Regions from separate parts of the Nonomuraea sp. CX421 genome, predicted to be linked through region 2. Evidence: riboswitches for the same ligand, from Rfam matches in the RefSeq annotation. Region 2 holds a riboswitch; the other holds the start of a gene.
The links. A riboswitch is a leader RNA that binds a small molecule or an ion and turns the genes downstream of it on or off. The one in region 2 is predicted to bind thiamine pyrophosphate.

Region 1 (4,488 bases), on a different contig from region 2:
TAGGCCACGTCGGCCCGGTCATTGACCGCCAGCAGCCTGCCGTGCCGGTCGCAGGCGTCGCGGAAGACCTCGAGCAGCGCGAGCTCCTCGCGCGCCTCCAAGCCCTTCTCGCGCAACTGGACGATGTCGACACCGCCCGCGAGCACCGCGTCGAGGAACTCGGCCAGGTCACCGCGGTCACGCCGGCCGTCGGTGCAGAGGTAGAGCCGCGCGTCAGAAACCGAGAGCCTGGGCACGCCGCTTGACCTCGGTATGACGACCCGCCTTGAGCGCCTGGACGGGCGAGCCGGGCAGGGAGTCGTCGGGGGTGAAGAGCCAGCGCAGCGCCTCGACGTCGTCGTAGCCGGCGTCGCGGAGCACGGTCAGCGTGCCCGGCAGGCCCTTCATCACGTCCTTTCCGTCGAGGAACACCGCGGGCACCTGTGGCCCGCCTCCTCCCCGGCGTACGCCGAGCACTTTGTGGTCCTTGAGAAGTTGCTTGGCACGGCCGATCGAAAGGTCGAGGCGCTCGGCCACTTGAGGAAGAGTGAGCCACTCGTCGACGAGCTGGTCGGTCTCCCGGTCGATCTGTGCAACAGAAAGCGTCACGAAACCACAACTACCACATGCCGTGCTTGCTCAAACAACACAATCCCGTAGAGAGACATCGGGATCTACCAGGCGTTCCGTATCAAGTCGCTGGCCGTCGCCGATGATCCGGCGCCCTTGGACGAGATCGCGGGGCCGGTCGACGGCCAGCACGGCGGCCAGCGCGTCGTCGGCGGTGAGCCAGCAGGCCGACCACTTTCCTCCAGGGTCGCCCCGGTAGAGCAGGCGGGACCCGGCCTGGTGGTGACCGGCGTACTGCAGCATGTGGCCGAACTGCTCCGACCAGAAGTAGGGCACCGGGTCGTACACCGCCTCCTGCCCCAGCAGGGTCGCCGCGGCGACGTCGGGGGCGCTCAGCGCGGTGTCCCAGTGCTCGACCCGGAGCCTGGCGCCGAAGCGGCGCGACCACCAGGCCGCGCAGTCGCCCACCGCCACCACGCCGGGCATCGAGGTGCGCAGGTGCTCGTCGGTGACGACGCCGTTGTGCAGGTCGAGGTCGGCGTCGGCGAGCCACTCGACCGCCGGGCGGACGCCGACGCCGGTGACCACCACGTCCGCCGGGACGAACTCGCCGCCGGCCAGCCGTACGCCGCCCTCGTCGACCGAGCCCACCAGGGTGCCGAGCCGCAGATCGACGCCGTCGTACCAGCCCTGGGTGCGGGCGCCGATCTCGGCGCCGACGGCCTGCGCGAGCGGGGCGGCGCCCGCCTCGATCACGGTGACCGCGCAACCGGCCCGCCGCGCGGCGCCGGCCACCTCGGCGCCGATCCAGCCGGCCCCGATGACGACCACGCGGGCGTCGGGCGTCAGCAGGGCGCGCAGCTCCAGCGCGTCGTCGAGGGTGCGCAGCACGTGCTGGGGCCCGTCTCCGGGCAGCCGGACGGGGTCGGCGCCGGTGGCGATGACCAGGCCGTCGTAGCCGAGCTCGCCCTCGCTGGTGACCACGACGCCCGGCCGCAGGGACGTGGCCGTCACGCCGGGCCGGAAGTCGACCTCCAGCTCGGCGAGGTCGGAGTCCACGAAGCTGGAGTCGACGTCGCCGAGCAGCACCGCCTTGGACAGCGGCGGCCGGTCGTACGGACGGTGCCGCTCCTGCCCGACCAGCGTGATCCCGCCGCCGAAACCACGGGCGCGCAGTGCCTCGACGCTGCGCAGCCCTGCCAGGCCCGCTCCCACCACCACGACACGCTTCACGGTCAAGACCATAACGGGGGCGGTGCCGGCCCGTCGCGCCGAGGCCTTAGGGTGGAAGGCGCATGACGCGCGGGAGTCCGGCCGTGACCGGGCTGAGAGGAAGGCTGCACCGGGCCTTCGACCGCAAGACACCTGATCCGGATCATGCCGGCGAAGGGAGCGCGAATGGATCTGATCGTGGGTGGCGGCGTCGTCGGGCTTTCGGTGGCCTGGCGGCTGAGCCGGGCCGGCCAGGACGTGACCGTGGTCGATCCGGCCCCCGCCACGGGCGCCTCGCACGCGGCGGCGGGCATGCTGGCGCCGGTCAGCGAGGTCGCCTACACCGAGCAGCCGCTGCTCCGGCTGGGCGCGGCCTCGCTGCGCGGCTGGCCGTCGTTCGCCGCCGAGCTGGCGGCCGACGCGGGGTTCGAGCCGGCCGGCGACCCGGCCGAGGCCGCCCGGATCGGGCTCGACCTGCGCGCCGACGGCACCCTCGATGTGGCGTTCGGGGCCGACGACCTGGCCGCGCTGGACGAGCTGGCCGCGTACATGGAGAAGCTGGGGCTGCCGGTCGAGCGGCTGACCGGGCGCGAGTGCCGCCGCCTGGAGCCGATGCTGGCACCGTCGGTGCGCGGCGGGCTGCTGGCGCCGGGCGACGCCTGGGTCGATCCGCGCCGCGTCACGGCGGCGCTGCTCGCCGCCCTGGAACGGCGGGGCGTCCCCCTGGTGCGGGCCCGGGTGAGCGAGCTCCTGCGCGACGGTGACGACGGTGACACGGTCGCGGGCGTACGGCTGGAGCCGCCGGGCGTGCCCGCGGAGATCCGGGCCGAGCGGGTCGTCCTGGCGGCCGGAGCGTGGAGCGCCGAGCTGGCCGCCGTCCCGGTACGTCCGGTGAAGGGGCAGATCATGCGGCTGCGCTCCGCCGAGCCGCTGCTGGGCCGGTGCGTGCGGGGCACGGTGCACGGGACCCCCGTCTACCTGGTGCCGCGCGGCGACGGCGAGCTGGTGGTCGGCGCCACCCAGGAGGAGCTCGGGTTCGACACGCGGGTGACCGCCGGCGGGCTCTACGAGCTGCTGCGCGACGCCCGGGAGCTGGTGCCGGGCGTCACCGAGCTGGAGGTGGCCGACATCGTGGCCGGGCTGCGGCCGGGCACCCCGGACAACGTCCCGATCATCGGCCCGAGCGCCGTCCCCGGGCTCGTGCTGGCCACCGGTCACCACCGGGGCGGGGTGCTGCTGGCGCCGCTGACGGCGGCCATCCTGCTGGGCGAGGAGACCGAGCTGGCCGCGCTGTGCTCCCCCGCGCGATTCGACGACGCCGGCACTCCCGGCACCGGCGGCGGCACCGACGGCGGCACCACAGAAGAGACCGAGAGCACCGACGCCGCATGGGCCCCCCGGCCGGCCACCCCGGGCCGGGCCGCGACCGCGCACACGGAGGAACGATGAAGGTGACGATCAACGGCAGCGCTCGCGAGCTGCCCCACGGCACGACCGTGGCGCAGGCCGTACGCATCCTGACCAGCGCCACGACCGGCGTGGCGGTGGCCGTCAACGACGAGGTGGTGACGCGCGGCACGTGGGAGACCACCGCGCTGAGCGACAGCGACCGCGTCGAGGTGCTCACGGCGGTGCAAGGTGGATGACCTGATCATCGCCGGGGAGAAGTTCTCCTCGCGGCTCATCATGGGCACCGGCGGCGCCCCGTCGCTCGAGGTGCTCGACCGGGCGCTCGTCGCCTCCGGCACGCGGCTGACGACGGTCGCGATGCGGCGGCTCGATCCGGCCGCGCGCGGCTCGGTGCTCGACGTGCTGCGCAGGCGCGACATCAAGGTGCTGCCCAACACGGCGGGCTGCTTCACGGCGGGCGACGCGGTGCTGACCGCCCGGCTGGCCAGGGAGGCGCTCGGCACCGACTGGGTCAAGCTGGAGGTGATCGCCGACGAGCGGACCCTGCTGCCCGACCCGATCGAGACGTTCGACGCGGCGGAGCGGCTGGTGGCCGACGGGTTCACGGTGCTGCCGTACATCGGCGACGACCCCGCGCTGGCGCGGCGGCTGGAGCAGGCGGGCTGCGCGGCGGTGATGCCGCTCGGCGCGCCCATCGGCTCGGGCCTGGGCATCCGCAACCCGCACAGCATCGAGCTCATCGTCGAGGCGGCCGGGGTGCCGGTGATCCTCGACGCCGGCATCGGCACGGCGAGCGACGCCGCGCTGGCGATGGAGCTCGGCTGCGACGCCGTGCTGCTCGCCACCGCGGTCACCCGGGCGCAGCGGCCCGACCTGATGGCGGCGGCCATGAAGGGCGCCGTCGAGGCGGGCCGGCTCGCCCGGCTGGCGGGCCGCATCCCCCGCCGCCGCTACGCGGAGGCGTCCTCGCCGGTGGGCCCGTGAAACAGGGGTAAAGGAGGGCCACGTCTCGGCATCGGTTTCGGGTGGTCAGGCCCTACGGGTGGCAAATCGCCCGTAAACTCAGCCGGGTGGACACGACGACTGCTGACCCCCTGGTAGGGCGGCTGCTCGACGGGCGCTATCGGATCGAGTCCCGCATCGCGCGGGGCGGCATGGCCACCGTCTACCTGGCGCTGGACATCCGGCTGGACCGTACTGTCGCGCTCAAGGTCATGCACCGCTCGCTGGCCGAGGACCCGGCGTTCGTGCGGCGGTTCATCGGCGAGGCCAAATCGGTGGCCAGTCTCTCGCACCCCAACGTGGTGCACGTCTTCG
Region 2 (4,488 bases):
TGGGTGAGGGAATGCCGGGCGGCGACATCGACGCACTGCTCAGGGTCACCTCCACCACCTACCGCGGGGAGGCGCCGCCCGACATCGCGTTCGGCACCTACGACGGGGCCGTGGGCCGGCTGGTCCTCGCGGTGTCCGGCAAGGGCATCGTGGCCTGCAGCTTCGACGACGAGAACATCGTGTTCGAGCGGGTGGTCAAGCATGTCGGCACGTTCATCGGGCCTGACCCCGGGCGGCTCGACCCGGTGCGCAGAGAGCTCGACGCCTACTTCTCCGGCCGTCTCCGGGCCTTCGCCACGCCGGTCGACCTGGCCCTCACCACGCCGTTCGCCCGTACGGTGCTGCAGAAGACGATGGCGGTGCCCTACGGCGCCACCACGACGCTGGCCGAGATCGGCGAGCTCATCGGCCGGCCGCGCGCGCTGCGCGCGGTCGGCAACGCGGTCGTCTCCAACCCTGTGTGCGTGATCGTGCCGTGCCACCGGGTGGTGGCCGGCGAGGCCGTGCTCGGCGACTATCCCGGCGGCGCGGCCGCCAAGCGCCACCTGCTCACCGTCGAGTCGCGCGCCTGACGGCGCCGATCGCCAGCGTCACCAGCGCCGCCACCAGCGCCGCGCCGAGCGCGCCGTTCATCCACGGCTCCCGGGTGAAGCCGATCGCCTCGCGCGCCGCCATCCAGAAGCCGTCCCACTGCTCGATTGTCGGGGTCGAGGTGGTCAGCCAGTAGGCGGCGAAGCCCAGCGCCCAGGGCACCAGCATGGACCAGCGGGCGGGGGCGTCCTCCTCGGTGTTCCACCGCCGAGCGCCGCCGAGCAGGAAGTAGTCGACCGCGAGCACCGCGAACATCGGCACGAACACCGCGCCGATCACGCCCAGGAACGCGCCGTACGACGCCACGTTCACGACCAGCGCGATGGCGGTGGTCAGCACGCCGATGACGACCGAGATGATCCGCCGGTCGACGCGCGGCATCAGGTTCTGCAGCGACATCGTGGTGGAGTAGACGTTCGCGAACGACTGGTCCGCCTCGCGCAGCACGAGGATCGCGAAGAACAGCGCCCCCAGCGGCGCCGCGACGAACGGGCCGAACACCGCGGTGCTGTCGGCGGTCACCGCGGCCGTCCCGGCGATGGCCACCGCGTAGACACCGAGCCCGAGGCAGGCCACCTGGGCCAGTGTGTAGCCGCCGACCACGCCGGTGAACGCGGCCCGGCTCGACCTGGAGTGCCTGGCGAAGTCGGCGGCGATCGGCACCCAGGAGACCGACAGCGCGATCACGTAGTCGACGGCCGGCGCGAACGCCGTCCAGGAGCCGCCGTCCTGCGGGGTGGCCTCGCCCAGGAACTCCACCGCGAACCAGATCAGCGAGATGATCACGGCGACCGTGACGTACCGGCGCAGCAGCCGGATCGAGCCGAGCGGCCAGATGCTCAGCGCGGTCGTCAGGATGCCGGCCACGACCACCCACACCGCGTACGGCACGGCGTCACCGAAGATGGCCATCGCGCCCATGGAGATCACCCAGAGCTCGAAGGCGCCCCAGCCGATCATCTGCACGATGTTGAGGACGCTCGGGATGTAGGAAAGCCTCGCCCCGAACAGGCCGCGGAGCAGCACCATCGACGGCCGGCCGGTCTGCGTGCCGGGGATGGCGGCCAGGCCCACCATCGTGGTGCCGATCAGGCTGCCGACGAGCGCGGCCACCAGCGCGGCGGTCACGGTCAGCGGTGCGTCGCCGAGGGGGTTGAGCAGGAACAACGCTCCGGAGAAGCCCAGCAGGCTGACCGCCAGGTTGGCCCACAGGGCGCCCTGGTCAAGAACTCCGAGGGTCTTGGGGGGCTCTCCGTCGAGGGTCAGCGGAACTTCGTCGACGACAGAGGACATCGCACTCTCCCTACGCCGGCATTACCCGGACAGGTTCATGCGGTCGGCGACGGCCTCGGTCACCCTCTCAGCCCGGTACGCCCCGAGCTCCCGCGATCTGTGTAATTTTCAACCGGGATTATGCCATCGATCACGCCACGATGGGAGAGCCCCCGGTCTCGCTGACCATCGTCCGCCGGGCGAACTCCCACGACCGCATGCCGCCACCGACGTTGACGGCCTCACGGCCGAGCTGGTTGAGCCACGCCGCCACCTGCAGCGACCGGGCGCCAGACCGGCAGATGACGTAGACCTTCCGGTCTTCGGGCACCTCGGCGACCCGGGCCTGGATCTCGCTCATCGGAATGTGGACGGCCTCGGGCGCGTGACCGGCCACCCACTCGTCCTGCTCGCGCACGTCGAGCAGGAAGACGTCGGCGGGCAGGTCGCGTGCCTCGATCTGGGGAACGTTCATGCGTCCATCATCTCGCGCCTGGCGTCGTAGTCGGCGCGGGCCCGGGCTATCTCCTGCTGGTGCTCCTCGGTCCAGATGACCAGGGCTTTGATGGTCTGGTGCAGGGTGCGGCCGAGCGGTGTGAGGGCGTAGTCGACGCGGGGCGGCACGACGGGGTGAACGGTGCGGCTGACCAGGCCGTCGCGTTCGAGGTGACGCAGGGTGACGCTGAGCATGCGCTGGCTGACGCCGTCGATCTCGCGGCGGAGCTGGGTGAAACGCAGGCTCTGGCAGTCGAGCAGGGCGATGACCAGCAGCGACCATTTGTCGGCGACGCGATCGAGGATCTGCCTGACCTCGCAGTCCTCTCTGGTGTCCCACTGCTTGACGTCGTAGTCGTCGGCGGTGCTCTCGCAGTAACCGAGTGACTTGAAAGTGCCGTCTTCCATGGAACCTCATGCTGTCGCAGGATGCTCCTGGTTACAAGAGATAACCGACCCAACTACAAGTAACCGGGGGTTGAACCATGCCTGCGACCGACCGACTGTCCGGGCGCGCACTGGGCGCGCTGCTGGTCCTGTGCGGAGCCATCTTTCTGGAAGGCATCGACGTCGCGATGCTGAACGTGGCCCTGCCGTCGATCAGGGCCGAGCTGGGGCTCTCCACCGGCATGCTGAGCGGGGTGGTCAGCGCGTACGTGCTCGGCTACGGCGGGTTCCTGCTGCTCGGCGGCCGGGCGGCCGATCTCCTGGGGCGGCGCAGGATGTTCCTGCTCTGGCTCGGCGTCTTCCTGGTCTTCTCCGGGCTGGGCGGGTTCGCGACGGAGGGGTGGATGCTGCTGGTCGCCAGGTTCGTGACCGGGGTGGCCGCCGGTTTCATGACGCCCGCCGGGCTCTCGCTGATCACCACGACGTTCGCCGAAGGCAGGCAGCGCAACCGGGCGCTGCTGGTCTACGCGGGCACCGCCTCCGCCGGGTTCGCGCTCGGCCTGGTGATCGGCGGGTTGCTGACGGCGATCGGCTGGCGCTGGGTGTTCTTCGCGCCGGTCGTCCTTTCGCTGGTGATCCTGCTCGTCGCCATCCCGGTGCTGAAGGAGCCCGCGGGTGACCGCCGCCCCGCGGGCGGCTTCGACCTCGCCGGGGCCGGGTGCGTGACCGGCGCGATGATGCTGCTGACGTACGGCGTCGTACGGCTGGAACACCCGGGTGAGGGCCTGGCGCTGACCGCCGGCGTCTTCGCGGTCGGGCTGGCGCTGCTGGCGGCGTTCGCGGTGATCGAGCGACGGTCGGACGCGCCGCTGGTGCGCCTCGGGCTGCTGCGGTCGGGCCCGCTGGCGCGGGCCAATCTGGCGGCGCTGCTGCTCACGAGCGCGTTCTTCGGCTTCCAGTTCCTCGTCACGCTGTACCTGCAGGAGCTGCGCGGCTGGTCCGCGCTCCAGACCGGCCTCGCGCTGATCGCCGTGGCCGCCGACGTGGTGCTGGCGCCCCTGCTCACTCCCTGGCTGGTCAACAGGTACGGCACCGCCCGGGTGATCCTCGGTGGACTGCTCGTCGGGCTGGTGGGCTACGGGTTGTTCCTGGGAGTCGGCCTCGACTGGACGTACGCGGCCATGCTGCCCTCGATGCTGCTGATCGGCACCATGTTCGCGTTCGTCTACGGCCCGCTCACCATCGCCGCCACGGACGGCGTCGCCGAGCACGAGCAGGGCCTGGCCGGTGGCCTGATCAACACGTCCTTCCAGTTCGGCGCCGCGCTCGGCCTGTCGGCGGTCACGGCCGTCAACGTGGCGGTGCTGGGCGCCGGCGACTCCGCTCAGGCCGGGCTGGACGCCATCCGGGCGGCGCTGGCCGTGCCGGTGGCCGCCACGCTGCTCGCCGTGATCGTCATCGCCGTCGGAGCGCGCGAGCGCGCCGCTCCGCCCTCGGAGCGGCTGGCCGTCGAGGTGTGACTACTTCAGCAGGCGGGACAGGCGGCGGTCGGCGAGCGGCTTGCCGCCCGTCTGGCAGGTGGGGCAGTACTGCAGCGCCGAGTCGGCGAAGGAGACCTCGCGGATGGTGTCGCCGCAGACGTCGCAGGGCTGGCCGGCGCGGTTGTGCACGCGCAGGCCGGACTTCTTCTCCGCCTTGAGGTCCTTGGCCGCCAGCCCGTGCGCGCGCTCGACGGCGTCGCGC

Region 1: another riboswitch for thiamine pyrophosphate. It lies ahead of thiO (glycine oxidase ThiO); the one in region 2 lies ahead of AC5L3X_RS08330 (purine-cytosine permease family protein).

Annotation. Positions count from the first base shown of each region.
Region 1 covers NZ_JCADBK010000011.1:201,087-205,574, reverse strand. The annotation lists gene thiE (thiamine phosphate synthase) at 1-236, opposite strand, end outside; gene AC5L3X_RS21620 (Rv2175c family DNA-binding protein) at 214-588, opposite strand; gene AC5L3X_RS21615 (NAD(P)/FAD-dependent oxidoreductase) at 619-1,782, opposite strand; TPP riboswitch at 1,842-1,958, shown strand; gene thiO (glycine oxidase ThiO) at 1,948-3,210, shown strand; gene thiS (sulfur carrier protein ThiS) at 3,207-3,407, shown strand; gene AC5L3X_RS21600 (thiazole synthase) at 3,400-4,155, shown strand; gene pknB (Stk1 family PASTA domain-containing Ser/Thr kinase) at 4,242-4,488, shown strand, end outside.
Region 2 covers NZ_JCADBK010000003.1:488,679-493,166, forward strand. The annotation lists gene AC5L3X_RS08325 (methylated-DNA--[protein]-cysteine S-methyltransferase) at 12-572, shown strand; gene AC5L3X_RS08330 (purine-cytosine permease family protein) at 550-1,884, opposite strand; TPP riboswitch at 1,875-1,988, opposite strand; gene AC5L3X_RS08335 (rhodanese-like domain-containing protein) at 2,015-2,338, opposite strand; gene AC5L3X_RS08340 (winged helix-turn-helix transcriptional regulator) at 2,335-2,766, opposite strand; gene AC5L3X_RS08345 (MFS transporter) at 2,844-4,265, shown strand; gene AC5L3X_RS08350 (Fpg/Nei family DNA glycosylase) at 4,266-4,488, opposite strand, start outside.